2 regions of the Gracilimonas sp. B-17 genome follow, and region 1 is predicted to be linked to the other one. Evidence: riboswitches for the same ligand, from Rfam matches in the RefSeq annotation. Region 1 holds a riboswitch; the other holds the start of a gene.
The links. A riboswitch is a leader RNA that binds a small molecule or an ion and turns the genes downstream of it on or off. The one in region 1 is predicted to bind thiamine pyrophosphate.
Positions count from the first base shown of each region.

Region 2: linked by a shared signal. The riboswitch ahead of AC13FX_RS07355 (TraR/DksA family transcriptional regulator) and the one ahead of AC13FX_RS00640 (TonB-dependent receptor) in region 1 are both predicted to bind thiamine pyrophosphate.

Region 1 is NZ_JBSXOA010000008.1:372-16,044, forward strand. Features, by position in the region: gene AC13FX_RS00635 (alpha/beta fold hydrolase) at 1-742, opposite strand, end outside; TPP riboswitch at 1,530-1,623, shown strand; gene AC13FX_RS00640 (TonB-dependent receptor) at 1,676-4,132, shown strand; gene AC13FX_RS00645 (NAD(+)/NADH kinase) at 4,392-5,267, opposite strand; gene AC13FX_RS00650 (ABC transporter substrate-binding protein) at 5,267-6,700, opposite strand; gene AC13FX_RS00655 (D-alanine--D-alanine ligase family protein) at 6,779-7,969, opposite strand; gene AC13FX_RS00660 (dimethylarginine dimethylaminohydrolase family protein) at 8,182-9,078, shown strand; gene AC13FX_RS00665 (four helix bundle protein) at 9,111-9,476, opposite strand; gene AC13FX_RS00670 (penicillin acylase family protein) at 9,620-12,031, shown strand; gene AC13FX_RS00675 (hypothetical protein) at 12,028-12,372, shown strand; gene AC13FX_RS00680 (lysylphosphatidylglycerol synthase transmembrane domain-containing protein) at 12,703-13,746, opposite strand; gene AC13FX_RS00685 (LolA family protein) at 13,817-14,545, opposite strand; gene AC13FX_RS00690 (FtsK/SpoIIIE family DNA translocase) at 14,535-15,673, opposite strand, start outside.
Region 2 is NZ_JBSXOA010000011.1:557,334-573,006, reverse strand. Features, by position in the region: gene AC13FX_RS07360 (efflux RND transporter permease subunit) at 1-1,724, shown strand, start outside; TPP riboswitch at 1,999-2,091, shown strand; TPP riboswitch at 2,435-2,527, shown strand; gene AC13FX_RS07355 (TraR/DksA family transcriptional regulator) at 2,694-3,104, shown strand; gene AC13FX_RS07350 (phosphoribosyltransferase) at 3,155-3,811, shown strand; gene AC13FX_RS07345 (BCAM0308 family protein) at 3,823-4,311, shown strand; gene AC13FX_RS07340 (flavodoxin domain-containing protein) at 4,467-5,012, shown strand; gene AC13FX_RS07335 (hypothetical protein) at 5,029-5,343, opposite strand; gene AC13FX_RS07330 (hypothetical protein) at 5,540-6,058, shown strand; gene AC13FX_RS07325 (adenosylcobalamin-dependent ribonucleoside-diphosphate reductase) at 6,055-7,881, shown strand; gene AC13FX_RS07320 (F0F1 ATP synthase subunit gamma) at 7,902-8,786, opposite strand; gene AC13FX_RS07315 (alternate F1F0 ATPase, F1 subunit alpha) at 8,789-10,315, opposite strand; gene atpF (F0F1 ATP synthase subunit B) at 10,312-11,103, opposite strand; gene AC13FX_RS07305 (F0F1 ATP synthase subunit C) at 11,105-11,374, opposite strand; gene AC13FX_RS07300 (F0F1 ATP synthase subunit A) at 11,377-12,093, opposite strand; gene AC13FX_RS07295 (N-ATPase subunit AtpR) at 12,083-12,382, opposite strand; gene AC13FX_RS07290 (AtpZ/AtpI family protein) at 12,384-12,674, opposite strand; gene AC13FX_RS07285 (F0F1 ATP synthase subunit epsilon) at 12,694-13,083, opposite strand; gene atpD (F0F1 ATP synthase subunit beta) at 13,070-14,509, opposite strand; gene ppsA (phosphoenolpyruvate synthase) at 14,520-15,673, opposite strand, start outside.

The DNA.
Region 1 (15,673 bases):
ACTTTCGCGAATCGGCCAGCATGATATCGTGGGTTCCCACAAACAAAGCGGTTGGGGCAATTCTGCGAATATTACCGTAAATGGGACTCACCCTGTAATCTGTCAGATCCAGATCAGATGCATATTGTTCTCCTAATGTTCTGAGGACTTTTGGATCCATAAGTGGGTCGTCTTCTTCGATATCCTCAATAAGAGGGTTTGAAAGACTTAGGTCCAGCCAGGGAGATAAAAGTATCAATTGGGAAGGCTGAGGAACCTTGGTATTGACAAAGAACTGGCAAAGGGAATGCGCGATGCCTCCTCCATTCGAATCCCCAACAATGGTCAGGTTTTCGGCACCGTATTTTTCGAGTAGGTCCGAATAAAGGTCTGTTAAAAAATAGATAACCTCAGAGGCTGAACTTTCAGGCAGTAATGGATAATCAGGAGCTATGATATCCTGATCCAGTTTTTCACAAAGATCCCTGATCATATTCCAGTGAAACTTCATGAAGCTTTTTGTAAAACCTCCACCATGTATGAACAGGATCGCTTTATTCGACCTTTCTTCTGATGAGGAAATATTCCAGATCTTCCAAACGTCTTTTGTTTTATGACTGACCTCATACTCGTTTCTCAGGTCAGTCGGTGGCTCACTTTGAGAGGAAGGAGCCTTCCACCAATCAGAATTTAATTTTTCCTTGTAGGAAGAAATTCTCAGGGTGAAGTTGATGGTCTTTGATATCAGATCGGGTTTTCTCATCAGAGGAGTTATTAAGTTCGACTCTAAAACGGAATTACCCACCGCAACATTCAAAAATAAGTAACTCCATCTTCAGAGAGCAAATATTGAATATTGGTACTCAATCCAGATCTTTGATAACTGCCTAAAACTTCGAAGCAGCGGGGCTCAACGTAAGCACTGTCTGCCTAGTTAAACTTTGAGATTCTTCGCGGCAAGCCTCCCAACCCTACTTCAAACACCACTTCGCTCAGAATGACGAAGAGAGGAGTGAATGGTGTGAAATTAAGTTGTCATCCCGAGTGCGCGCTGACTTGTAAGGGGTTAAGATGTTGAACACGAGGGATCTCAAAGTGAGTACTACCTGCCAGATCTAAGTTTGATATCCTTCGCGGCAAGCCTCCCAACCCTGCAATTAACCCCGCTTCGCTCAGAATGACAACATGGAATGGGAGTGAAACCCTAAAAAATGCCACAAAAATAATTCGGCCTTAGAAAAATGAGCGTAAAGAGTATGGCGCAATGTAGCGTTAAGAAAGAAATCATACCGCATGGTACTAGATATATGGGCAAGCCAGGAAAAGGAGCATTGATTTCTTTTAGCGAAATGGAGTCAGACTCAGCTCGGTTTTCGTAGCCGGGAGCTTTTGTTTCTTTTGGCGGTCCAAAAGAAAGGGAGAGCTAGATGAGGTTTAGTTATAAATTGTGATAGCAAATAATGATCACAATATTTAAATACACCACTTCTTCAATCAAAATTGAATGTTCCTTGTTCGATATTCTTAAGCCTCGTATCTTTAAAGCTCACAACCAAGGTTGGGGGTGCTTGCATAGCGGGCTGAGATTACACCCTGATACCTGAACCGGATAATACCGGCGTAGGGAAACCTGTTTACCGCACAGTTACGCAAGTTAACCTCCTCCATTAATTTTAAGTTTTTATGGAGGAATTCAATGTTCAATTCTATTACTGTAAGGTCGTTGTTTACGGCTTTGCTACTCACCGTACCACTACTCTTTTTAACCCATCAATCAACGCTGGCACAAACCATTTCCGGAACCGTGCTGGATGCTCAATCCAAGGAACCACTGGCAGGCGCGGCCGTACGGCAGGCAGGGACCTCCCGAGGGGTTGTTACCGAAGATGACGGCTCTTTCGAGATCAGGCTTTCTGAAAATGGAAAAAGGGCTTTACTTATTACTTACCTGGGATATAAAGACCGGGAAGTTGATCTATCTGTACCAAATAAAACAGGCGAGATCTTCATGTTTCCTGAGACCTATATCGGGGATGATGTTTTTGTGAGTGCCACCAGGGCCGATGAATCCTCACCGATCACCTATACCAATGTGGAAAGTGAAGAGATCGACCGGCGCAACCTGGGGCAGGATGTTCCCTATTTACTGCAAAGCACCCCGTCGGTCACTACAACCTCTGATGCCGGTGCCGGTATCGGATATACGGGCATCCGCATTCGTGGAGTCGACCCGGCACGTATCAATGTGACCATCAACGGGATCCCGGTCAATGATGCAGAATCTCATGCCGTGTTTTGGGTGAACCTGCCTGATCTGAGTTCTTCAACTCAGAACATTCAGATACAGCGTGGCGTGGGGACCTCGACCAATGGGGCCGGCGCTTTTGGCGGTACGATCAACCTTCAGACCAGTTCCTCCAGGGTGGCACCATTTGGAGAGATCAATACCGGTGTGGGATCTTTTAACACTCAGAAGTACAATGTGAAGCTGGGATCCGGACTCATGGAAAACGGATGGCAGTTTGAAGGCCGTCTCTCAAAAATTGATTCAGATGGATTTATCGATCGCGCCAGTTCCGATCTGGATTCCTATTTCCTATCAGCTGCCCACCACGGTGATCGCAGTTTACTGAGAGCGGATGTGTTTTCCGGTAAGGAACGCACCTATCAGGCCTGGTATGGCATCGAGGAAAGTGTACTTGAGAATGACCGTACCTTTAATGAAGCAGGAACTGAAAAAGCCGGTGAACCGTATGAGGATCAGGTTGATGACTATCAGCAGAATTATTACCAGTTGCACTATTCGTATATGCTGACCGATACCTGGAATGCCAATATCTCGGCATTTTATACCAAAGGGTTTGGGTTTTATGAGGAGTACAAAGCAGGTGAAGACCTTGAAGACTATGGCATTGAGCCGGTCCTCCCCTCTACACCAACCGAATCTGACCTCGTACGGCGCCGCTGGCTGGATAATGATTTTTATGGGACCATATTTTCAACGAAATATACCCCTAATGATACCTGGAATGTAACCTTTGGTGGTGGCTACAGCTACTATGATGGAGCCCATTTCGGGGAAGTCATATGGGCCCGTTATGCCGGAGACAGTGAAACTGAAGACCGATACTATGATAATGACGGTATCAAAAAGGATTTCAATCTTTACGGAAAACTGCAATATGGGCTCACCGATAACCTGAATACCTATGTTGACCTTCAGATTCGTAATGTTAACTACGACTTTCTTGGGAATGGATTCGTTCAAAGTTCAACCGGGGGTAACGTTCGTGACAGCCTAGTGGCTATTCAGCAGAGTGATGAACTGACCTTCTTTAATCCAAAGTTCGGATTCGTTTATAACCTGCCTGAACGTCAGCGAGTCTATGCATCCTTTGCCATAGGTGGTAAAGAGCCAACGCGTGATGAATATGTAGACTCAACCCCACAAAGCCGTCCAGATCCGGAGCGACTCTATAACGTTGAACTGGGCTATCGGGGTGATTTCAGCCGTCACTACGTGGGGGCCAATGTCTACGGAATGTTTTATCGGGATCAGCTGGTGCCCACCGGGGCGATCAATGACGTTGGTGAGATCGTCAGGGAAAATGTGCCTGAGAGTTATCGGATAGGGCTTGAACTACAGGGTGGTGTGAGTTTATCAGAGCATTTGAGCCTGTCAGCCAATGCGACCTTCAGTAGAAATAAGATCGTGGAATACACGCAGTTTACCGATCAGTATGATGCGAACTTCAACTATCTGGGTCAGCAGGCCACGACCTACGAAGATACGGATATTGCCTTTTCACCCTCTGTGATCACCAATGGTATCATCGGGTATCAATCCGGAGGACTGAATGCGGAACTGATCAGCAAGTATGTGTCCCGCCAGTATCTGGATAACACCCAAACTGATAGCCGGTCCATCGATCCCTATTTTGTAAACGATCTGAGACTAAGTTATGCTCTCGATAAAATATCTCTGCTGGAAGGTATCACGGCCACCCTGCAGGTTAACAATATTTTCAACCATGAGTATGAAACCAACGGATATACCTTTGGCTGGCTGCAGGCCGGTGAACCGGTGAACTTTAACTACTATTATCCTCAAGCCGGAACAAACTTTCTGTTTCAGGTAACCTGGAAGTTTTGATCATTCGGCAAGTAACAGACTTTAAAGGCCAGAAAGCATTCAAAAAGCCCCGCTCGTGAGATCGGGGCTTTTTCATTATTGAATATTAGCGTGGTCTAAAGTCGGCCGTAAATATGTTTGAACTCAGTTCATAGTATGAGGCGGAGCCTCAATAGGGCATTGCGCAGCAGAACTACGCAACGAGCACTGTCGGTCAACCGTCCCCGGTCTTCCGTCTAAAGTCACTCAAAACTAAACACTAAAAACTCAAAACTCTGCCCTATTCCTTGCTTCGCCGAGAATCCATTCCCCACATCAGTTTGTTGCGAAGAGTCTCGAAGTAATCCTGACCGGGGAGGTGAATAAGGTCGAAGGTCAGGTCCGATTTCAGGATCTCGATCTCAAAGGGAAAATGTTCGATCTCATGGACTTGTCCGTCATATGAAAAGAGTACCTCACTTTGCTGTTTTTCGATCCTGATCTTGAGAGGTTTGGTCGAATTCAGTACCAATGGGCGGGTAGTCAGGGTGTGCGGGTTGATGGGAGTTACCACAAAGACCTCGGTTCCGGGAGCTACGATAGGCCCCCCGGAGGCCAGGTTATAGGCTGTAGAACCGGTGGGGGAAGCTACAAGCAGACCATCTGCCCAATAGGTGTTAATGAGGCTGCCATCATATTCAGCCGATACATTCACCATGGAAATAGAATCTTTTCTGGTGAATAAGAACTCATTCAGGGCGTGAAATTCATCCCCGCGGGAAGTGGTGGCTTTCAGGAAAGAGCGTTTGTCTAAGGTGAAATCATTTTCAAGAAGCCGGTCAAGGGCCGGTTCCAGGTCTTCGATCTGAGTGTTGGCCATAAATCCAAGCCGGCCACTATTGATTCCGAGGATCGGTTTGTGAAGGTCTTTGGATATACGGGCCGTGTATAGGATGGTGCCGTCACCACCCATCACCAGAATGATATCACTTGCCCGGATGGAGTCCAGATCACTTTCGGTTTTTTGTATAACGGCATTACCGTTTAATCCCGTTTCATCACAGATCTCTTTATTGATATAGAGTGAGATGTTATTTTTTTTGGCCCAATCAACGGCCTTAAAGAGAACCTCCCTAACCTCATATTTACCTGGATTGGCGACGATCGCAAGTTTCATCAGTTAGCTCCGTTCATGCTGAAAGAAGAAAGATCGATATTCCATGGGTGTTGCGTCACCGTAATGCCTTGCACGTTATTGTGGGATAACAGGTAGATCGGGGCATTCCAGGTTAAAACCTTTTCAGTGCCGGGGTAGGGTTTTGTGGTAAAAGTGACCTGATCGTTGAAAGCATAAGATGCATTCATCGAAAAACTATATCCGGATCCGTTAATTTGTGGTGCCACATTATTCAGCAAAAATCGATAAAAGGGGTGCGCAGTATGCGTGATACTCATATTGGTATTTTCACCCTGCATCGCCTCAGAAGTATCTGTGTAAGACACTGTAAGCGTGCCGAGGGCATCACTGATCAGGACGGAATTTTGATCCAGGTTGTTCATTACCTGGTTTACCTTATCAGCTTGACCTGACCCAATATTGAAATACATTGGGTACTCAGAGCCGACCGTGGCCTTATGCAATTCATAATTGTTGTAGAAACTGCTGAGTAGTGCACCCGTAGAATCTGCAACTGTTAATAAAGTGGCCGGTCCTAATTCCATAAGAAGATCGATCTTCTCTCCGGCAAATTCCTGGTATAGATTCCGTTCATTGATACCGGATATGATATCAAGCCTGTTGATATCGGGCAGATTGGATGAATGATCGTCATTTATGGTCAGTAAATGCGTGTTATTCTCTTTTTGAATGAATCGGAATCTTCCGGTACCCGCGGCCTGCTGAATAGGACCTGAATCAGGTACACTTTCTTTGGCATAAATGGAGGCCGTGGGGTGCGCTAGCAGTCTCAAAAAATCAGAAGAGGGTTGGTTCAACACAAAAGTAACTGTAGAATCATTTTGAACACGTATTCCATCAATTTCGGAAATGACCCGTTTTGAAGGGTCTTTAACGTATTTCAGCTCGTTTTGAAGGGCTTTGAAACCTCTTATATGTCTGAACTGATCTCCGGTGAATTCAGGGACGTTATTTCTTGCCATGCGTTCAAAAACAAACTTGACGTCACTTGCAATAAACTGTCTTCCGGTTCCGCTTTCAAAAGCCGGCGAGTCATGAAATTTCAGGCTTGTTTTAAGGTGAAAGGTAAATTGTGTTGAATCGTCATTTACGGTCCATCGATTGGCCATCAGAGGGTAAAGGTTGCCATTGTCTCCAATTCCTACCAACCTGTCGTAGATCAGGCTGATGACCCTTAATTCACTATTGGAGGTTGCAAAAAGAGGATCCAGTGACTCAATAGCCGCAATTTCTCCGATCCTGACCTGAACGAAATCATCTCCTTCGGTTGTATCAGGTTCTGGTTGCCGGGCAGTGGTGTCGGTGGCAGCGAAGAGGTCAGAACTGCCCGTTCGAACGGTAACGGTCTCAGGCCCTTTCCCACAAGAGGAAATGAAAAAGACGGGAAGAAGTAACAGGATCAGTTTTTTCATGATAGAATTATGTTGTCCGTGGTTATTTAATTGAAGATATGAACGAGCCAAATCATTCCATATAGGGTAATTCCTGTATTATTTGGTGCCTTTCAGTCCCTTAAGTCCTTTCATGGCTTTTTCGCTGAGTAAATTGGTGTCATAGCTGCGAACCCGTCCGTTCTTCTCACGATGTCGTTCAATTGCGATTCGGATCAACTCTTCCATCAATTGGGTAAAATCAAGATCCGTTTTGTCCCAAAGGTAAAAAGAGAATGACCCGGGTATGGTATTGATCTCATTGAAATACACTTCGTCTGTATTGGAATTAACGAGAAAATCGAGCCGGGCCAGGCCTGAGGCCCCAAGCACAGAAAAGGTTTTAACGGACAGATCCTGAATTTTTTTCGTCAGGGTTTCAGAAATATTGGCAGGGATCTCACGGTCGGCTGATGCCATCCCTTTTTCGGCCCCTTCTCCACTTTGGTATTTATCCTCAAAACTCAAGGTTTCAGTTTTACCAAGTGGCCGCTCACAAACACTGGGCTTACAATCTTCCGGAGTACCGATAACCGAACAATTGATCTCCATTAAGGGATTGACGGCCTCTTCGATCAGCAGATGGGCATCGTACCTAAAAGCAGTTTCAACAGCCTCAGTGAGTTCATTACGGCTATTGGCGATGGCGACGCCTATACTGCTGCCCAAAGACACAGGTTTGACGATCAGCGGATACCCAAAATCTTCAGCTACGGTGATGATATCATCCTGTTCTTCAACCCAGTCACTTTCATAGAAGTTGACGGCTTTGGTTACAGGAATGCCTTTGGCCCCGGCAACCAGCTTAGCTTTTACCTTATCCATTCCCAGTGATGAGCCTAAAACACCACTTCCGGTATAGGGGATATTCATCATTTCACACACTCCCTGAAAGGCACCGTTTTCACCTTCACTACCATGGAAGGCGCATAAAACAGCATAGACCGGTAAACTCTTTGGTTTTGAGAATAAACCGGTGACGTTCTGCTCCCTGAGGAAAGTTTTTCCATTCTCGTCCTTCACAAAAGCACAATCCTGTGTCTGTTTTTCCAGGGTAGGAAGATCCTTGTAGTTACTCAGGTCAAGAAGGTGGTCTCCGGTCAGCCAGCGCCCGGATTTGGTCACATATAAAGGAATGATGTGATAGGAGCTGTTTTCAAGAGCTGAGATCGCCTGGATGGCGGTGAGTACAGAAACTTCATGTTCTGGTGAAACGCCTCCAAAGGCTACAATGAGATTTTTTTGGGACATAGGTTATGTATATGATTTTCAGCGAAAATAGGATTGTTTAGGGATAATTGTAAGCGGATCAGGAGAATTTAGTTGTTAGGTTTTAGGTGTTAGTTTTAGGATACTTGGCACCTAACACCTAAAACCTAACAACTACTTTACTTTCTACTTGTTCCGCATTGTGATATTTTCAATATTTGCCGTCCTCTTCCAACCCAAAATGTAATGGTATTATGAGTAAGGTCATCACATCTGTTGAACAGCTTGATTTTAAATTATCAGACTTGCAGGATATGCCTGCCCCCGGAAAAGTTCTGATGGTGAAGCCTACCTATTTTTCGGTAGAATATGTGATCAATCCGCATATGGAAGGAAATATCGGGGATGTGGATAAACTTGCAGCTCAAAATGAATGGGAGCACCTTCGTTCTGCCTATGAGGAACTTGGATTTTATGTTCACGTGGAAGACGGTGTGCGCGGGTATCCTGATATGGTTTTCTGTGCCAATCAAAGTTTGCCAAATATCACAGATAGTGGGAAGAAAGAAGTGATCATGAGTGTGATGAATTCAGATCAGCGCAAAGGGGAAGTTCCATATATTCAGAAGGTTTACGAAGATAGCAGCTACGATATCGTTCGCCTGGATGAATCAAGATTCTCGGATTTCGAGGGTATGGGAGATGCCTTGTGGCATTTTAAGAAGCGGTTGATCTGGGGTGGTTACGGATACCGTTCTTCCAAAGAAGTGTATGATGTGATATCTGAAACCTTTGAGACCCCGGTCATAGCCCTTGAACTGGTTGACGATCGGTTCTATCATTTGGATACCTGCCTCTGTATCCTGGATAATGAAACAGCGTTGATCTATCCAAAGGCATTTACAGATGAGGGACTTGAACTGATCAGGTCAGTGTTTTCCAATGTCATCGAAGCCTCAAAATATGAGGCAGAAAAGTTATTTGCCTGCAATGCTACCTGTCCGGACGGTAAGAACGTACTTATACAGCAGGGTTGTGTGGATGTGAACCAAAAATTAAAGGACCTGGGTTTTAAAGTTCATGAGTTCAGCACCTACGAATTCCTGAAAAGCGGCGGTTCCGTATTCTGCATGAAAATGATGCTTTGGTAAATATAGTGTTATCGTGCGATGGTGTTACTATATTAGTTTTTATTAAAATGTTTGATCAATGATAGAGTCATTTTTTGACACCTTAAAGCATCCTCTCTAAGTAATTCTGCTTTTGCTTTGGTGATGTATTCTAAGTCTTCAGCAACGTATAATAAGCTCTGAACTTCGGCCGCGGAGCTTTGTGCAAAATCAAAAAATCGAACTGAATCTTTTCTGTGAAACCGTGAAAACCCTTCAGCAATGTTAGTCATAATAGAAACGGTTGCTCTTCTGATTTGATCGCTAAGCCCAAAATCATTTTTAAAAGCCCCTTGACTACTAATTTTGTAATTTTTCGTTACAAGTAACCTGGCTTCTTTCCAACAATTTAAATCTTGAAATCTTGTGATCTTAGTCATGGTACATTTATTAATTATGATTTATATACTAAGAGCGATCTAAAACGAATTACTTACAAAATTTTCAAAAATCATTTTAATAACCACTATAAGATTAGAAACCGTAACACCATCGCACGGTAACACCATATAGCTTTAAACATATGCAAATCGTCAAAACCTCCATCTCTCTCCTTGTTCTTCTCGCCCTGATCATAGTATTGAATACCAAGATCGGTTCGGTGCCTCCGTTAGGAAAGTTCTTTGATCCGGATGCGGGATTCTGGGCGAATGCTGAAAACGGTGAATTTGATTCCCTCGAACTGGATCTTCCGGGTCTTAAAGATAAGGTTAAGGTTTATTTTGATGAACGACAGGTTCCCCATGTCTTTGCTCAAAATGAACATGATCTGTTTATGGCGCAGGGTTATATCGTAGCTCGCGACCGACTTTTTCAAATGGAGATGCAGACCTATGATGCGGCCGGCCGGCTTGCAGAGGTCATTGGACCTCAGCTGTTGGAAAGAGACATCAATACACGCCGGCTTGGCATGACCTATGGAGCCGAAAAAGCAATTGAAACCATTGAGAAAGACCCACAGATCAAAGAAGTAGTTCATGCATATTCCAAAGGCGTTAATGCCTACATTGCCCAGCTTTCTGTAAAAGACTATCCTGTTGAGTACAAAATTTTGGATACAGAACCTGAAAAATGGGAACCGGTTAAAACAGCCTATCTGCTGAAGAACATGACACGTACTTTGGCCGGTCGAAATAATGACGTGCGAAGCAGCAATACCAGGCAATATTTTGGGGACGATTTTATCGAAACCTACTTTACTCAAAAACCCGATCTGAACGACCCGATAATTCCTCCAACCCGTGAATGGGATTTTGTAGCTGATATTCCTGAAGAACCGGACTCCATTTTTGTGCCTGCTGTTTCAAAAGTGATAGACCCTTTTCCTGTACCTGAAGGTATTGGCAGTAATAACTGGGCTGTAAGTGGTGATAAAACCGCCTCCGGTTATCCTATACTGGCTAACGACCCTCACCTGAGCCTGACACTCCCTTCTATCTGGTATGAGATGCAGCTAACAGCACCGGGTTATAATAGCTATGGAGTAACCCTTCAGGGCTCCCCTGCCATCATTATCGGTTTTAATGAACAGACAGCCTGGGGGACCACTAATGTGGGATCGGATGTGATGGATTGGTATGAGGTAACATTCAGGGATGATACCAGGCAGGAGTATTGGCACGATGGAGAATGGAAAGCAACCAGGCGTCGTATCGAGGAGATCAAAGTGAGAGGCGGAGAAACCGTTATGGACACCGTGATCTACACCCACCACGGACCGGTGATGGAAGTTGAAACACCTGAAGAAGGCGTATCGGTGTATCATGCTCTGCGATGGATTGCTCATGAGCCATCCAATGACCTCAAGACCTTTTACGGGTTCAATAAGATGAAGAATTACGAAGATTATCGTGAGGCAGTAGGGAATTATGTGGCCCCGGCTCAAAATTTTGTATTTGCTGATCAGGCCGGTGATATTGCCTTGTGGGTATCAGGTAAATTACCAAAGAAATGGGAATTCCAGGGGCGAACCGTGAGTGATGGGAGTGATCCTGTTTACGAATGGAAAGGTTGGATACCTACAGATCAGAATCCACATATAAAAAACCCGGAACGGGGATTTGTAAGTTCAGCCAATCAGGAGTCCGCAGCACAGGATTATCCATATTACCTGGATGATGATTTTGCTCCTTTTGAAAGAGGTCGGCGAATCAACGACCGATTGTCTGAGATGAATGATATCACTCCTCAGAATATGCAGGAACTGCAAATGGATAACTTTGCCTATACGGCATCCATCATCATACCACAAATGATAGAGTGGACAGACCAAAATGGATTATCAGAACTGGAACAGGATGTGTTAGAAGACATGAAAAACTGGAATTTCATGATGGACGCAGAGCTTATTCATCCAACCGTTTATCTGGTATGGAGGAACCGGTTCTACCGTGCGGTTTTCGGGGATGAGTATGGAGGTACAGAAGCCGGGTTACGATATCCATCACGGGATATATTTGTGGAGGTGATCAAAAAAGATCCTGAAATGCGCTTTGTAGATAACATCAACACACCTGTTGAGGAGACTGTAGAACAAATAGTCACAAAAACATACAGGGAAACGATCGCGAATTTGCTGGATTTCTACGGTGAGGATACTGAAAACTGGAAATGGGGCTACGATATTGATAATGATATCGATCATATAGCACAGATCCCCGGCTTCGGTCGTCAGGACTTGTTTAGCAGCGGGTCTGCTGAATCGGTAAATGCAACACGCGGTGGTAATGGCCCATCATGGCGGATGGTGGTTGAACTCGGACCGGAAGTAAAAGGTTGGGGAGTGTACCCTGGCGGACAATCAGGTAATCCCGGTTCTCCATACTATGATGATATGGTTGATCCCTGGAGAACAGGACAGCTTTTTGAGCTGAATTTTTTGCAGGATGAACCGTTAGATTATAAGTATCAGATAACAATGAATCCTTCTGAATGATGAATAAGACTGAGATCGACCCTGTTGTAAAAAATCTGATCCGTTTCAGCCTGTTGCTGATGATATTACCCGCCTTGTATCTGGGATTGTGGATCTGGATATCCGGAAGTGAGGGGCTGACGTACTCTGAACAAGTACAACTGTTGATGAGCTATATACCGGAATCAGTTCGGAATCCATACCTGGTGACGATCTCCCTCTTCGGGATGAGTATCACCTCAGCAGTCTTTGGGCTGTACGGATATATCAAGAGTGAAGCAGACTACCCAAGAAAGACCAGCTTATTCATTATGACCCTGGCCACTATCATGAGCATCTGGTTTGGCCGCAGTTTGTTTTAATATCAACGTCTCGCCCCGGATGTAATCCTGAATTTCAAAATTGAATGTTCATTGACTGCCTGCCGGTGACTTCGGTTTCAGTCATATTCTGACGAAGGTCACGACTTAGTTGCTTTGTCTGTTTTTGGTATGGGCTTATGAATGTTAATGAAAGCTTTAAATCAGGTCAGGCTTGGTTGCTTTAATCCCGCCCTCACCCAACTCTTTCTTCTCAAGGAGAGGGCTTTTTAAGTTCAAAAATGGATTCATGGTTATAATATCTATCACAAGCGGGACACTTGCGATAGTTTTAGGAGCGAGTTCTGAGTCCCCCACATCGAAATTGAATGTTCAATGTTCAATGTTGGAAACGCCTTCCGCTTCCCGTTTCATCCCAAAAAACTTATCTAGAACCAGAAGAGTGGGGGATGCAATAAAAATGATGACCAGTGTAGCGGCATGTGCAATAGTTGCATAGGCCAGACCGGTAGCTTCAGGAACTGCGTAAAAGATGAACAGACTCTTGGTTATAAAAAGATGGTATGAGCCGATACCACCGGGTGTTGGGATGGAGAGGCCTACAGCACTTACGACTGTAAGAACAACAGCCTCAGTAAAACCAAGTCCATATTCAGCCTGCATATCAAACATCCAGAAACCGGCATAGGTCATAAAAATATAAAGGGCCCATATCAATGCTGAATGAAAGATGAACAGGGGCCAGTTCCTCAGGTCGCGAACAGCAAGTAATCCATCCACGAAGGTCCTGATGACCTTTTGAATTTTGACCACAATTTCAAAGATCTTCCCTTCTGTTCTTTCACTGGCTATCTTGAATAACCAGTAAAATAAACCCAGGCTTATCAATGCTATTCCACCGTATTTGAGTAATGTAAACACCAGCTCCATTTGCGTGCCGGGGTCAGTGATATCAATTCCGAATAAACGGGACAGTACCTGAGGGTCAGCGATCAGAAAAATAACCACGAAGGCCATCAACAACAGCATACCGAGAAGATCCACTACACGTTCAAGTACGATAGTGCCAATGATCTTGCTGTTACTTTCGCCTACCTGCTGTGCTACATAGACCGGCCGGGCTACTTCACCCACCCGGGGTAAGGGAATGTTAACGAGGTAACCGAACATCACACCGGTATAAAGGGTAAGTTTGGATGGGGTCTTTTGCCTATCAGTGAAAAGCATCTTCCAGCGCAGGGCTCTTATATAATGGGCAAAGAGGGTGGCGATAGTAAAGGGTAAGATCCACCAAAATCGCATTCCTCTGGCAGAATCCAGAACTTCAGAAAACTCAACCTCACGAAATGCCAGCCACATGAAAAGTATTCCCAGAAGTATACTTCCTGCGATCTTTAATAGTTTTTTCCCGGTCATCAGTTAATGGTCATTATTTAAAAAGCGTTGGCATTTTATCATAGATGAATAGCAGATAGCACTTAACCCATTAATATCTCATGTCTACAACTTCAGCATCATCAGGGTATTCAAGCTGAAACAGGTTTGATTCGGGAGCATAGAAACGGCCATTACTGAAGTTGGTCACGATCTCATTCTCTGAGATATCGATTGCAATGATACGAAGAGGGCGCAGATCCGCATCCAGAAGTATTTCGACCTCAGCAAAAACAGAAAAGTCATCTGTTGAAGTAAGGGTGACCAAAGTGCGTGCCCCCTGTTTACGTTCCGAAACGGTGTAGGTGGAGTCAATTCCACTCAGCATACGGGATGGGGCGAAATCATCTTCATCAGGATAGTATGTATCGATAATGACTCGGTTTCGGTCGGCATCATAAACACGGGAGGTTTCACCGTCCACTACAATGGTCTGACCATCGGCCATGAGTTTATAGCGTACCTGATCGATCCAGATCTGTCCGGCGCTTGAAGTGGACTCTCCGGTATAGGAATCGGTGTAGGTATGATCAAAATCGGCAGCAAATACTTCCCCGGTCTCAAACCGTTGCTTCAGCAGGTCAAAATTTGGTGTTTGGGCAAGCAAGTTCGAACCGGTAAGCAGGAAAAGAGCAATGAGCAGGACTACAACTTTAAGGGAACCGGAGGTTCCTGCAGGCATTCCTAACCGGAGGTTCGGAACGAGGTGGTCGAGTTGAACAGGATATGATGGAGAAACTGATAACTGCTTACTGTTCACTGCCAACTGTCTATCCTTCATATTCATCCAGGTTATCCAGAAGTTCCTGAAGTTCATCTTCATCCTGTACAAGGACGTCCCGTGCTGTACTGCCTTGATATGGTCCAACAATGCCTGCATTGAATAATTGATCTATGATTCTGCCGGCGCGATTATAGCCGATCTTTAGTTTACGCTGTAACAATGAAACCGAACCTTGCTGATGCAATACCACCAGCTTGGCAGCCGCTTCAAAGTATTCGTCTATATCATCTAACGGATCAGGAATGTCTGCAGTATCATCTTTTATAATTGGGAGGTGAAATGGTTGCTTATATCCTGCCTGTTGACCTATAAAGCCATTTATGCGTTCAACTTCTTCAGTCGAAACAAAAGCGTTTTGGATCCTGATCATCCCGGTTCCATTATTGAAGAGCATATCTCCCATTCCGATGAGCTGATCGGCTCCTCCCTGATCCAGGATAGTTCGGGAGTCAACTTTGGAAGCCACCTGATAGGCAATTCGTGCCGGGAAGTTGGCTTTGATGGTACCCGTAATAACATTCACAGATGGTCGCTGAGTAGCTACCACCAGGTGAATACCAATGGCACGGGCCAGCTGTGCGAGTCGCGCTATGGGTTCTTCGATCTGTTTTCCGGCGGTCATCATAAGGTCAGCCAGCTCATCAATGATCACAACAATATACGGCAGGTGGCGGTGACCGAGCTCCTCATCAAGTTCCCCGGTCTTGTACTTTTCATTATAGGATTTGATATCGCGAACCATGGCCATCTTGAGCAGATCATAGCGCTCATCCATTTCCTTGCACAGACTTTCGAGGGTTTCCTGGGCCTTAGTGGTATCGGTGATGATCGGTTCATCAGAATCAGGCAGCATAGCCAGGAAATGATTCTGAATATTGCGGTATAGTGAAAGCTCGATCTTTTTAGGGTCGACCATCACAAATTTCAGATCATCGGGATGACACTTATATAGCAGGCAGGTTATGATAGTATTGATACCAACAGATTTACCTGAACCCGTGGCACCGGCAATAAGCAAGTGAGGCATCTTGGTCAGGTCGATCATGAAAACTTCATTCTCGATAGTCTTTCCAAAGGCGACCGGAAGGGTGTAGTCGGTTTCTACAAATTTCTTGGTATTCAGCA
Region 2 (15,673 bases), on a different contig from region 1:
CTGTGGTTGGATACTTTTATATTAAAAGTTATCGTATTCGATTCGGGAATGTGTTAAATGGCAGAAGACTGTTGACTCAGCTCAAGGAAGTTCCGGCTCATACGATCATTATGGGATTACCTTTGGTGCTTAGCCTGTGCTGGACTTTTGGACTCGCCTACCTGCTCTATGGTCACCTCAATATTATGACCTCAACACTTGGTTTGCTTTTATTCGGCATGGGTATTGATTTTGGGATCCATTTCTTTGCCCGGTACACAGAAGAACGTGGTACCGGAAAACCAGTAGAAGAAGCTATTGAGACCACATTTATGACAACCGGTCAAGCCATTTTTGCTGTTGGTATAACAACCGCTGCTGCTTTTTTCATACTTATGCTTGCCGATTTCAAGGGGTTCAGTGAATTTGGAACTATATCCGGAATTGGCCTGATGCTTGCGATAGTGGCTTATATCATTTTTTTACCGGCTTTGCTCGTTTTACTTGAACGCAGTCCATTTCTGAACCTTCATACCGAAACTTTAACACCACACAAAAGTGACGCTGAATTTCCTGTTGGTTCAAACAGAAATATTAACAAGTGGAAATTTATTTCCATGGGTGTCATTGGGCTTTCGGTAATCATAACTGCCATAGCTGTGATCGAAATTCCAAACCTTTCATTTGAATATGATTTTGGAGAATTAGAACCTGAATATGAACGTTATCATGAGATGAACAGAGTAGCTTCTACAGCCTCACGGGGCCGAAGTGATCGGAACTCAGCCTACATCATTGTAAACGATCCCTCAGTAGCTATTCAGGTAGCAGATATATTGAGAAAACGTATGGATATGGATTTCAGCTCCCCCACTATCAAAGAGGTTGAGATCTTTCAGGACCGTTATCCTTTTGATGTCGATAGTGCCAATAAAAAGATCGAGCGAATTACCAAGATCAATGAATTACTGGATGACCCTTTTCTTATCAAATCTACGAACCGGGATATTCTTAGGCTTAGGGAGGCCGCTTCTACACAACATATCATACCACTAGACAGCGTACCCGATTTCATAAAGGCCCCTTTTACATCTGTTTCAGGTTTAGTTGGGAATCTTGTGATCATTCGCCCTGCCGTAGGGTTATCTGATGGGCGTAACTCTATGGATTTTGCAGATGATGTGAGCTCAGTCACCTTAGCCAATGGAATCACTTACTATGCCGGTTCTACGTCTATTGTGGCTTCAGATATGTTGCGATTGTTAATGGATGAAGCTCCGCTAATGGTTGCACTCACCATAACCTTCATTATCATATTTAAGTTGTTGATCCTTAAAAATATCAAATGGGTGATCCTGGCACTTTTACCTTTGATTGCCAGCTTTATTTGGCTATTTGGAATAATGGTCTTATTTGGCTGGAAATTGAATTTTTATAACCTCGTGGTATTTCCAACCATTCTGGGTATTGGAGACGACAGTGGAATTCATATGGTGCATAGATATAAAGAAGAAGGAAAAGGATCGATCGGAAAAGTGCTTAGGTCTACCGGAGAGCATATTAGTGTTAGCATCTTTACTACCATGCTTGGTTTCAGTGGCCTGTTGTTTTCTATCCATCCGGGGCTAAGAACGATTGGAGAACTAGCCGTTTGGGGAATTGGTCTTTCACTGCTTGCAGCTTTGGTGTTGCTGCCAAGTATCATCTTTATGATGGAATATTTATCAGGAAGTAAACAAAAATAAATCACCCTACAATATTAGCCCGGAAAATACTTACATGATATTGAGTTATTACCCTGCTTTATAAGACCCTTTCATGGTATAGATTAATAACAGATTCTTTGACTTAATGGTAGTTAGTTTAAATAAAGTGTACAATCTTCATCTCTTTAAATAGAATGAAGATCAACTGGGAAAATATGCCGCCAGTTACTGATCAGACAGGTCTTTATTGATCTTTTTAGTTAGTGTATATCGGTTATCAATAAGGAATGCCCGTTAAACGGCAAACCAGAAAGCCGACCATTGAGGGTGCTTGTAATGAGCTGAGATCATACCTCAATAACTTGATGCGGACTATACCGACGAAAGGAAATGGCCGACTTTCTAATTATTGAGTAGCCCGAAGCTTAATTGCTTCGGGCTTTTTTTATGTAATTATAGATTACGGGTAGTGCAAGTCATGAGCATTACATTTTAGGAGTGGAAATTCCTACAACCCGATTCTCCTATTCCCTGCATCTGTTCACATTGGCATGAATTACATTAGGTCAGAGTCTTTGATTTAATGGTAGTTAATTTTAAAAAACAGCATAATCTCTGATCCTTTAAATAGAACAGGGATCAACCGAAAAAAGAAGCCGTCGGTTACTGCTAAGATCAATCCAATGGATTTTTTGAAGAGTATGCTTCGGTTATCAGTAAGGAATGCCCGTTAAACGGCATACCCGAAAGCGAACTGTTGAGGGTGCTTGTAATGAGCTGAGATATTACCTCTATTACTTGATGCGGTTCATACCGACGTAAGGAAACAGTTAACTTTCTAATTATTGAGTAGCCCGCAGTATTTATACTGCGGGCTTTTTTTATACCTGGATGCAGTGAATTCTACTACAAAAAAAATAAATATCTGCTGTCAGTAAATATTCATCTGGAGTATTAAGATCAGTGAGTGGTCTTAAATTTAATTACACTAATCCCTAATTCATCGCCATGGAGATCTCTAAAGTCAATATCCCTTCTTCTCCCCTAGATAAAAGATCACTGGACTATTTCAGAAAGATACTTTTGTCTAAACGTAAAAATGCTGAAGAAGAGATCCGCTTGCTTACTGAGAATATCAACATACTGGATAATGATAATGACCCGGATTATATGCCGGCCTCTGATATTCAGGAAGCAGGAACAGATACACAAAGCGACACTCTTAATTATCAGCTCATGGAGAGAACCCGAAAATATATCAAACAAATAGACGACGCATTGGAACGCATCGATAATGGAACATTTGGTATATGTCAGGCGACAGGTCAACCCATTTCCAGGGCTCGTTTAGAAGCTGTACCACATACACGATTTAGTATCAATGCGAAAAATTCAAACCTTTCTGATTATGAAAGTTAAATTGACCAAACTGAGAGAGGCAGTCCGCCAAAACCCGGATTGAAAAACCCATGTTCAAAAACCGACAGGATGCCGCAATTAAATTGGCAAGGGCTTTAGAGAAATATAGAGAGGAGAAGCCCCTGATATTGGCCATTCCAAGGGGTGGTGTTGAGATCGGATACTACCTGGCGAAAGTTCTTAACTGCGATTGGTCTATACTCATATCTCGAAAACTGGGATATCCAGGACAACCTGAGACCGCTTTTGGTGCTATTGCAGAGGATAAAAGTCTTTTCTTCAATCCACGGATCAAATCACATCTTGATCGAAGTTTGATAGAAAAGGTTATTAAGAAGGAGCAAACAGAGATCAAGCGGCGGATCCATACTTACAGAAAAGGAGCTCCGATCCCGGATATAAAAGACCGAACCATCATCTTAGCGGATGATGGTATTGCTACAGGGGCTACTCTATTTGCTGCCATTCAAATGTGCAAAAAAGCCGGGGCTGCTAAGATCATTATTGCTGCTCCGGTATCAGGTCCTGAGATCCCAAGGCTATTGAAGGATGTTGTATCTGATGTTGTGATTCTGGAAACACCTGAGAATTTTTACGCGGTATCCCAGGCATATGAGCATTTTGAGAATCAAAATGATGCAGAGGTACTAAAATTCATTAAACGATCAAAATTCAGAAATGAGCCATTAATGCTTCAAAAGGTATAAATATAAGCTGTATGAAAGGAAAGAGATATTATTTTAAACAAGAACGTACCCGGATCTTTGACGATGACCGCCACGACCCTTACCAAAGAACGCAGAAATTGCCTGATCCTACCATTTGTCCGGATTGCGGATCTGTTTTTACTAATGGGCGATGGACTTGGAAATCCTTAGAATTTATTGATAACAAACAGATCTGTCCGGCTTGCCAACGCATCCGGGACGATTATCCCGCAGGATATATCGAGGTCGAAGGATCATTTTTTCAGTCTCATAAAGATGAGCTCCTGAATTTGATTCGAAACCTTGAAAAACAAAAATCTGAGCAACATCCTCTGGAACGTATCATCAAGATCTCTGAGTCTGATGGTAAACTGACCATTACTACAACAGGAATGCATCTGCCAAAAATGATCGGGGATGCTTTGAGGAATTCGTATGAGGGTGAACTGGATATATCCTATGATGCTGAAAGTTTAGCTCGTGTACGCTGGATCCGGTAGTTTTTTAAGGTACAGCCTACAGATTATAATTTCTGATATTCTAGACTCTCCTTTATGTAAGGGTATTCCTTACCCTCATTTTGCCAAATACCTGACCGTACCGAATCCATGCAATATATATCATTGTCCTAACTTATCACTCATATCCCATCACCATGAAGTTATTGATCGTATACGGTACTGTAGAAGGACAAACCCGTAAGATCTGTGAAAGATTAAAGAATGAAGCAAGATTGAACGGACATACAGTCTCACTGAACAATTCCACCGGTCCAAATTTAAGTCCGTTTGGCTTTGATGCAGTCATAATCGCCTCTTCCGTTCATAATGACAAATTTCAGGACTCTATTGAGCAATATGCCGGTGACTATGCAAAGGTCATGAATAATGTTGTTGGCGTCTTTGTGACCGTTAGCCTGACTGCTGCCAATGATGAACCCGAGGGTTGGGAAGAGCTTGAAGAAATTACCAAGGATTTTTTGAGCCGAACAGGTTGGCATCCAACTTTTATCGAACATTTGGCCGGAGCTATTCGATACTCAGAATATAATTTCTTTAAAAAATTTATCGCCCGTAATATTGCTCCAAGAAACAACACTCAAACCGACAATTCAGATGACCATGAATATACGGATTGGGAACAGGTAAAACGGATCTTAACAAAGATCGAAAAATCGGTATCTGAAATTAGCAGAGTGTAAGTTATTTAACTTAAGACTACTTTACATTTTTAAATGTCAGTTCATTAATAACTGCTGCATTTGTATCGGGATAAAGCAGGATATCTTCAATATGGTGATAATGAAAAGCATTGATCAAAAATAGAACGGCCCAGGTACCCTGAAATGCAAAGAATATACCATCCCCGGGTAAAAACCACAGTCCAATGTATCCATTTATGATACCTGACACCACGCCCCAGAATAAATTCCCTTGAAAAGATATACCCTCTTTTTTGATCGTTGACCCTGTAACAAATCCGATCAACAAGCCAACCGTAATAAATGAGTACAATTGCATCAATTCAGACATGATCCTCTCCCGTTTTGTTATGTGTTAAATAATATAACTCAACAGCTTTAATATTAATGCAGGGCATTACCTGACATCCACAAATAAAAAACGGCAGGGAGGAATTCCTTACAAATAGATCCACTTGTTTCCCTGAATTTATATACAACCCTTTTGCTATTATTTACTACCAATTTAACATCCGTAAAAGAAATTTATGAAAGGATTGGATCTATATTTTATACCATGGGTTTTTTCAAATCTTGCAGGTCTGCTGATCTTATTCGCAACCTGGAAAAGCCCAAAGATCGGCAGGTTTATATTTGCTCTTTTATTTGGCTGGGCGGCCTGGAAGAATTTAACGGTCGTTTCTCAGACACCTGACCTCTACATCGAATTTGCTTTCCTTGCCATTCCGATCTATCACGATCTCATTCTAGGCTGGTTTGCTGACCACATAACCCCAATAGTCACATTGATAGCCATAGGGCAGGCATTAATAGCATTGGGCATGTTCATGTATGGTTATTGGGTAAAAATTGCATCTGCAGGTGCTATGATCTTTTTGATCGCAATATCTCCCCTGGGTGTGGGGTCTGCTTTTCCTTTCCCGTTAGTTGCTGCATATGCTGCTTTCCTGATCCTAAAAGAACGAGGTGATTTCTCATCTTTAGTTCCATTTAATAAGAAACCGGAAATAACTTCTAAAGGTCAAAAAAACCTGCATCGTATATGAATTTGCATGGATTCCAGAATACACTATCACAACAGATTTGGGCTCGAAAATACCGAATGGAGTCAGGTTCTTTTGGTACAGAAAAATCTATTGAAGATACCTGGAAGCGTATTGCTAAGGCATTGGCAAATGCCGAAGATAAAGAGCAATTAAAATGGGAAACAAACTTCTACCAGGCACTTAAAGCCTTTAAGTTCATACCGGGCGGGCGCATTATTGCAGGAGCAGGAACCAAGCATAAAGTGACTCTTTTCAACTGTTTTGTGATGGGGAAAATGCAGGATTCCATTCCTTCCATCTTCGAAAACCTAAAAGAAAGTGCCCTTACCATGCAGAAAGGTGGTGGCATCGGGTGCGATTTTTCCACCTTAAGGCCCAAAGGATGCATCGCCAAGACAAGCAATACCGTTTCTTCAGGTCCCGTTTCTTTTATGAAGATCTGGGACTCTATGTGTGCCACTATGCTTTCCACCGGATCTCGTCGCGGAGCGATGATGGCCACCCTGCGCTGCGATCACCCCGATATCTTTGAGTTCATAAAAGCAAAACATAAACCGGGTGAGCTCACAAATTTCAACCTTTCCATATTAGTAACAGATGAGTTCATGCAGGCTGTTCGGCAAGACAAGGAGTGGCCACTTATTTTTCCTACGGGTGATATCAAAGCAGAAACAACAAATTCAATTGTAAAAAAAGGATGGCAAAATACGGATTCCCCTCTATCCTACTCGGTCATGCGGGTGGTCAAAGCCCGGGAAGTCTGGGAGGCACTGATGAAAGCAAACTATCATTATGCAGAGCCGGGAGTACTTTTTGTAGATCACATCAATTATATGAACAACCTGTACTATTGTGAACATATTACAGCCACCAATCCTTGTGGAGAAGTCCCTCTGCCACCATATGGAGCTTGTGATCTCGGTTCCATCAATCTAACACAGTTTATCGACCGACCTTTTTCGGATCAGGCCAATTTAAAAGAGGAAGCCCTGAAAAAGATCACTGCCACAGCCGTACGCATGCTAGATAATGTGATCTCGATCTCCCGGTTCCCACTCAAAGTACAACAGCTCCAAGCATTAAAAACGCGGCGAATTGGTCTTGGTATCACCGGTCTGGCTGATGCTCTCATAATGATGAAACTTCATTATGGCAGTGAGGAAGCCCGATTGATGACCGGAAACATCATAAAGCTGATCGCACACACGGCTTATCAGACATCCATTGGACTGGCCAAAGAAAAAGGAGCATTTCCACTTTTTGATAAGCAACGATACCTGCAGTCACCGTTCATTAAAAAACTACCCAAACATTTAAAAGAAGGCATTGAGATGAAGGGAATCCGAAATAGTCATCTTTTATCCATCGCACCTACGGGGAGCATCAGTTTGCTGGCAGGAAATGTATCAAGTGGAATAGAGCCGGTTTTTGATTTTACCTACCACCGTAAAGTGTTGGATGCAGAGGGAAATACCGGATCGCACACCATAACTGATTTTGCCTATCAGAAATGGCTCATGGGGAAAAAGCAGCATGAGCCCCTTCCCGAGTATTTTGTAACGGCGCGACAGCTATCACCCAAAGATCATCTTAAGATGCAGGCTGTAGTTCAGCATTATGTTGATAATTCCATCTCTAAGACCATCAATATTCCTGAAGATCACCCTTTTCATGATTTCAAGAATGTGTATGAATTGGCCTATGAACTAAAGCTGAAGGGCTGTACCACCTTCCGCCCAAACCGAGTAACCGGCTCCATTCTTGAACCTGAAAATGGAGAAACGAATATCCATTGCTGTACTCCTGATCGAGAGGCGGATTAAGGTCTATATCCTCAGTACGGTCACTCCCGGTGAGAAACCGCCTCAAACCCCGCCATGATATCCAAAAGTTCTTCAGTGATGGAGGCCTGTCGTTCGTGTAAAAACTCATTTCGTAACTGATCCAACCGTTGTTCGATCTTCTTCTCAGCCCGCTGCATAGAACTTAGGCGACTCCCATTTTCAGCTGCCAGTGATTCGGCCAGGGCTCTGAATAACGAGACGAACAAATATTGCCGCAATAATGACATGAACAGCAGATCTATATCCATAGTGAACTGAGGTAAATTATTGGTAGGCCATGGGCGGTTGGTAAGGTGATCAAGCCAGGCTTTATTCAGTGGTAATAAATGCTGAACCCTGGGCGTAAATCCCTTTCGAGCCATTGGTTTGTTATGTATCAGAATGATGGAACCGATCTTTTGTTCCACCTGCCATTGCTCAATACCATTCAGTACAGCCAGTACTTCCGAACTGATACCTTCAACGCTCCCCGGTATCTCAAGCCTCTTGTCGACCGTAAACCCATCATTTTGCAAATGATCTGCCAGTCGCTCGCCCAACACCAGGAAATGAAGGTCTTCGATCTTAAAATCCCCAATTTTTTCATGGATATAGGCTGTTAGCGTTTCATCAAAAGGACCACATAGCGATTGTCCGGACCCAATGGCTATCACTCCTTTACTTGAATTATCTTCATTTTTCTCTATAGACAAAATGTTAGATCGAGCTGACCTCAATACGATCTGCATTCCCATTTCCAGGGTATCAAAATATTCAGCCAGAGACTTAACCGCTTCCTCAAATTGTCGAATGCTGACTGCTGACAGGATCTTCATGGTTCGGGTGATAGACTGAAGTTCCTCGGCACTATGTACTTTACGTTGAAGGTATTCCAGCTTTTGCATAGTTAACCCTCCTCCGGTGATAGCATGATCAATGGGCGAACAATATCCAACAGAAATTCCCGGTCATTTTCTTCAAGATGATCCTGCCAATTCATTCTATGATCTATTTCCTCCGACATAGAAGTTACTTTTGCACGAATTCTCTGTTTTAGAGCTGCAATATCTTTTGGAGGAATATCATCCAACAGATCAGATGTAGCTGCCAAGAGTATTACAATCTGTTCTTCCACAGAAACGGGACTCAACTGAGGTTGTTTCAGGATCTCCCTGATCAATCGTCCGCGACGAATCAGTTTTTGGGTTTCCTCATCCAGCCGGGAACTGAATCGTGAGAAAGCCTCGAGTTCTTCAAACTGGGCATAAGCTAATCGTAACTTTTTAGTAACTGATCGATAGGCCGGAAGTTGTGCATTGGAACCAACCCTGGAAACAGATCTCCCCGTATCTACAGCTGGTAAAACATCTTTTTGAAATAACACCGGTGACAAATATAACTGACCATCCGTAATAGAGATCAAATTGGTTGGAATGAATGCAGAGATATTCTGAGCCTGGGTCTCTACGATAGGTAAAGCGGTCATGGATCCGCCGCCATAAAGCGGTTTCAAATGAGTAGAGCGCTCCAATAACCGCGAATGTATGTAAAAAATATCTCCGGGATAGGCCTCCCGACCGGGCGGCCTTCTCATTAACAAAGCCAATTCCCGGTACGCCCGTGCATGCCAGGTGAGGTCATCATATACGATCAGTACGTCTTTACCCTGCTCCATGAAATATTCCCCAATGCTGGTTGCTGCGTACGGCGCTATGTACTGTAAGCCTACCGGGCTGTCACTGCTTGCCGAAACGATGATCGAATACCTCATTGCTCCTTTTATCCGCAAGTCCTCTATCACCCGGGCGATGGCTGCATTTTGTTTTCCAATGGCACAGTAAATGCAGATCATTTCCTTGTCATGCTGATTGATAATGGAATCTACAGCTATGGTCGTTTTACCGGTTTGGCGATCCCCAAGAATGAGTTCTCGCTGACCGCGGCCGATGGGAAAAAGTGCGTCGATCACTTTAATTCCGGTTTGCAGCGGACGTTCAACCGGCGCCCGGTGAATAATGGGTGGAGCCGGTCGTTCTACCGGGTACTTCTGTTTTGCTATAAGTGGTCTTTTCCCATCCAAAGGTCGTCCCAGGGGATCTACTACACGGCCAATCAATTCTTCACCTACCGGTATTTCCAGGATGTTACCGGATCGGTATACTTCAAGTCCGGCTTCAATATCCTTTTCCTCCCCTAAAAGAATGATACCAGTCTCATCAGCATCCAGGTTATAGACCAGGCCGGGACATCCATTTTCGAACCATACCAACTCTTCGGTTCCGGCATTGGGCAAGCCGGTGACACGGGCAAAACCTTCACCCACGGATATCACTTTTCCATATTCCCTTAGCTGCAACCTTTTATCCTGATTAAACACTTCTTCAAACCCTGAAAATGTACTTGATGCCACCGATATCAGAGATCGATCATTCATAGGATAGGTTCCTCAGTGGAATTCAGGGTTTCTTCACCGGCTGCGCGCCTTAAGATGGAAGCCATATCAGTTCTCATTTCTTCCAGATAGGATCTCAGATTCCAGCCCATTTTCCATCCGGAGGTCCTTATCTCGATACCCAACCCCAACTCCGGTCGTTCTGAAAAACCACATTCAACATCAGTGGTAAAGATCTCACGCAAAATTGCTATCATTTTTTGCTTGTCCTTTTCTTTCAAGGGGAAAGCGGTCGTGATCTCAAGTGTATGATCTGTGCTTTGAGTAAATATTTCGATCTGCTCAGGTGAAATGGTTTCTACCTTTTGAATGAAGTTGGTCAATACATGATGTTCCAGCTCTTGATCTGCTAATTCATGAATGATCTTTCGCACTACATCCAAAACCTTCTCGAATGAACGCTCTTCTAAATCCGTCAAAAATTGTTCTTTTTCCTCATCAATGGTCTTACGCCAGCGATCCTGCAGTTTTTCGATCTCATATCGTGCTTCTGTCAGTAAATTCTTTCGGTATTCTTCGGCTTCCTGCCTGGCTTCGGCCAACATTGACTTTTCATTTTCCTCAAAGTGGTCGAGTTTTTGTTGGTGATCTGACAATTTTTCCTGTGCGTCTATCAGGGTAAGGCGAGCCTCTTCCAGACGGTTGGTGATCTCTTTTTCCCGATTTTCCATTACCTGCTGAACCGGTTTATACAGAAACCGCTGCAACAACCAAAGCAGGATGAGAAAATTGATGATCTGTGCTACAAAAGTGAACCAGTCAAGTTCCACGCTACCCTCCCATCACATAATTCCAGAATGGATTGGCAAAAATGAGTATCAGTGCTACCACAAAACAATAGATAGCCGTTGATTCCACCATCGCCAGACCTACGAAAAGCGTTCGGGTAATAGCCGGTGTTTCATCAGGTTGCTGAGCAATGGCCATGAGTGCCTGAGCCAGAGCCTTCCCCTCTCCCAATGCCGGGGCGATCGAACCTATAGCGATCGTGAACCCTGCCGTAATGATCGATACCATGCCAATAATGCCTTCCATTTCCATAATTACTCCATGTTTGTGGTTAATGATCCTGTTTCTGTTTCAGATTTTTTTGCAGGATGTGTACGAGTGGCCGAAGCAATATAGACGAGGGCCAATATTGAGAACACATACGCCTGTATAACCCCGATCACCAACCCAAAAGCCTGCATGACCACCGGAAAGAACAAAGGACTCAAACTCAGCAACACCGCTACGATCAGGCTCCCACTCATTATGTTCCCAAACAAGCGAATGGCCAATGCCAGGGTTCTTGATAGTTCTCCGATTATATTGAACGGAAGCATCACCGGTGTGGGTTTGACGTACTGTGAAAAGTAATCTTTAAAACCCCGTGCACTCACACCAAAAACCGGTATCGCAACAAAAACGCTGAATGCCAGAGCAGCTGTTGTTGTGAGTGAAGCTGTTGGTGAATGCACTCCCGGTATCACCCCGATCACATTCGAGAATGTAATGAACAAAAAAAGGGTGCTGATGAATGGGAAATACCGGTCCGCTTTCTGCTGTGTGGCTTCCTCAATTTGAGTAACAATAAATACCACGAGTGATTCATAAAATGCCTGACGCCGGTTCATATCAATGCCTGAAGTTAAATTTCGGGAGATAAGCCAGCCCATTCCAACCAACAGCCCCATGATGAGCCAGGAATACAAAAGCGTGGCATTAATTTTCAAAAACCCCCATTCCCAATAGATGATATCATCAATATTAAATTCCATAGTCCTCTCCCGCCGACAAGTGTTTGACCGGTTTGAATCGCTGAATGAATACGGACCTTGTTATCAGAAACCCAATAAAGGCAACAGCTAAATACGTCCAACTAACCATCACTAACCAATAAAACGTTATCAATAATATCCCGATCCGAATAACAAAACTGCTGATCATCCATAAAACCGGATACAATGCGGTGTTGATCTTCTGAACACTAAGCCACAAACCTCCGAAATACAGAAAACCCAATCCAACACCGATCAAAAGTGGTAATATTAATCTGATCCATTCCATGTTATCCTCTTGATTCTTTTGTGATCCAATACCAGGCATTCATGCAGCCGATCCCAATTCCAAGAACCAGAAGCATCAGGGTCCAGGAGTATTTGCTTTTATAGCTATGATCTATCCAGATACCGAGTGCCAGCGCCAAGAGCGTTGGAATACTGACTGCCCAGCCTACCAAACCAAACATGCCCAATCCATACCAAAGTCCCTTATGCTTCTCTTTTCGGGCACGAAGCTTGCGAGATGATTTATCACCTATCTTCTCTGCCAATTGTTCTCCTTGTTTATCTTCTTCCAACTTTGCTCATAAATTTGAATTATTGGTGTTTTTCGAATTCCATAAACCGTAGCAGTAGATCAGCTTCCATACTTTTTAAAGCAATTTTTGATGCTTGATTCATCGCTTCCGTTTTTTTGAATTCCTTCAGGATACGCTGTTTCAATTCTTCCAGGGTATCCCCTTTTATAGCATTCAGTACAGAAACCAACACTTGCCTTCCACACTTTACCAAAACTCCTTCATCCACTGCGACATAGTGTTCCTGATCTCCCGATGTGTAAAGCAATATTCCGGTCTTCAAGACTGACACAAAATCCACATGCCGGGGTTCCAGGCAGAACGAACCATTTTGTCCTTCAGCAATCACTTTATCAGCCTGTACATCCACGATCATCTTTTCGGGCTCCATAACTTTAAGCTGCATCATGTTGTTTGACCTCGTCTATATTTCCGATCATGAATAATCGTTGTTCGGGTATGTTGTCAAATTCACCATCTAATATTCGTTCGCTTCCTGAGATGATCTCCTCAATTCCTACCATTTTGCCTTTCACACCGGTAAATTGTTCAGTAACGGCAAAAGGCTGTGTAAAGAATCGTTCTAAACGCCTGGCACGATTTACCAGCTGCCGGTCTTCAGAAGAAAGTTCTTCCATTCCCAGCATAGAAATGATATCCTTAAGTTCTTCATAGTGAGCCAGAGCCTCTTTTACAGCCTGAGCCACGCGATAATGCCGGTCGCCCACTATATGTGGAGCCAACATTTTAGAACCTGATTTCAGCAGATCTATCGCGGGATATAATCCCTGACTAGCCCGTTCTCTTGAAAGGACAATGAAAGATGAGAGGTGTGAAAACGTATGCGTCACAGCCGGATCAGTAAAATCATCGGCCGGAACATACACAGCTTGAATAGAGGTGATACTACCGTTTTTGGTGTTGCAGATTCGTTCCTGGAGTTGTGCCAGTTCGCTACCCAATGTGGGCTGATAACCCAGGCGGGAGGTTACTTTCCCCATCAATCCGGATACTTCTGAGCCGGCCTGCACAAATCGAAAAATATTGTCGATCAGTAAAAGAACATCCCTGCGATGCACATCTCTAAAATATTCTGCGATGGTCAATGCCGTCTGCCCTACACGAAATCGGGCACCGGGCGGTTCATTCATTTGGCCAAATACCATGATGGTGTTTTCCAATACGCCAGCGGCACTTATTTCCCGGTATAATTCCTCGGCTTCCCGGCAACGCTCCCCGATACCACAAAATAAACTGATACCCTCGTGGCGGGCTACCATATTTCGGATCATTTCCATGATAAGAACCGTTTTCCCGACACCTGCTCCTCCAAAAAGTCCGGCTTTTCCCCCTCTTTCAAGAGGTGAAAGCAGATCCATAGCTTTTATTCCGGTGGTTAAAATATCCTGTCCGATTTGTTGAGCTGATAACGGAACGGCCGGTTGAAATACCGATCGATATTCTGCAGCTTCGACCTCACCTTTCTCGTCGACCGGTTCACCGAATAAATTCAACATACGTCCCTTGAGATGTGGCGAAACCGGAATTTTGAGGGCATCACCGGTATCATAAAATACCGTTCCCTTTTGGAGTCCGGCAGTAGGGTTAAGTCCCAGTGCTCTCACGGTTTCTTCATCCACATGAGCAGTTACTTCTGCAAATATGGATCGTTTAGAGTCAGATACCAGCAGCGATTGCAATTCCGGAAGGTGCTGTTCAAAACGAATATCAATGACACTTCCTCGAACCGAACGTACCCGCCCGATGGCTCTCTCTTCACCGGCCGTTGCGATCTCTACCAAGTCGCTTTTCGGTATGTGGTTATTTTCATGCATGAAACCATGATCAAGCGGGTACTTCTTTTTTCTCGGCATTTATAATTTTTTCGATGGTGGATATGACACTATCTGGATTCAGTGATATAGAATCGATCTCACACTCTACCAGGAAAGTCGCGAAATCCGGATCATCACTTGGAGCCTGACCGCAAAACCCGACCTTTCTCTTCGATTCATGAGCCCTTTTGATGACATCACGTATGGCTTTCTTAACGGCTGGGTCATTTTCATCAAACAAATAAGCAAGCTCAGCAGAATCCCTATCAACACCCAAAATAAGCTGCGTAAGGTCATTGGAGCCGATCGAAAACCCATCAAAATATTCAGCGAATTCTTCCACTAATATATAGTTGGATGGAATTTCACACATCATATATACCTCAAGCCCATTTTCACCACGCTTCAACCCATTTAAAGACATTTCCTGTTGCACTCTTTCGGCCTCATTCAGTGTTCGGCAAAATGGGATCATTATGATCACATTTTTAAAACCGATTTCTTCACGAACTTTCTTTAGGGCCTTACACTCCAACTTAAAGCCATCACGATAACCTTCACTGTAGTAACGGGAAGCTCCTCTCCAACCGATCATTGGGTTCTCCTCGTGTGGTTCAAAACTACTACCTCCTATGAGGCGAGCATATTCATTGGTCTTGAAATCACTGGTGCGTACAATGACCGGATGAGGATATTGAGATGCAGCTATTTTTGCGATACCTGCCGATAACTTGTCCACAAAATAGGTCTCGTGATCCTTATAGCCTTTTGTAAGCTTTCTCACTTTCTCAAATTCTTGTTCACTCTCGATCTTATCAGGATGTACCAGTGCCATGGGGTGAATTTGAATATGATGGCTGATAATGAATTCCATCCGGGCAAGTCCAATACCCCGGGTCGGTAGTTTCCACCATTTAAAGGCCGACTCTGGAGTAGCCAGATTAAGCATAATATCCACTTTAGTAGGCGGTAATTTTTCCAGGTCTACTTCCTGAATTTTAAAGTCAACGAATCCCTCGTATACCTTACCCCGGTCACCTTCACCACAGGAAAGGGTGACCATATCTCCATTATTTAATATTTTGGTAGCATTCATGGTACCTACCACCGCAGAAATTCCCAATTCCCTACTAACAATAGCAGCATGGCAGGTCCTTCCACCAA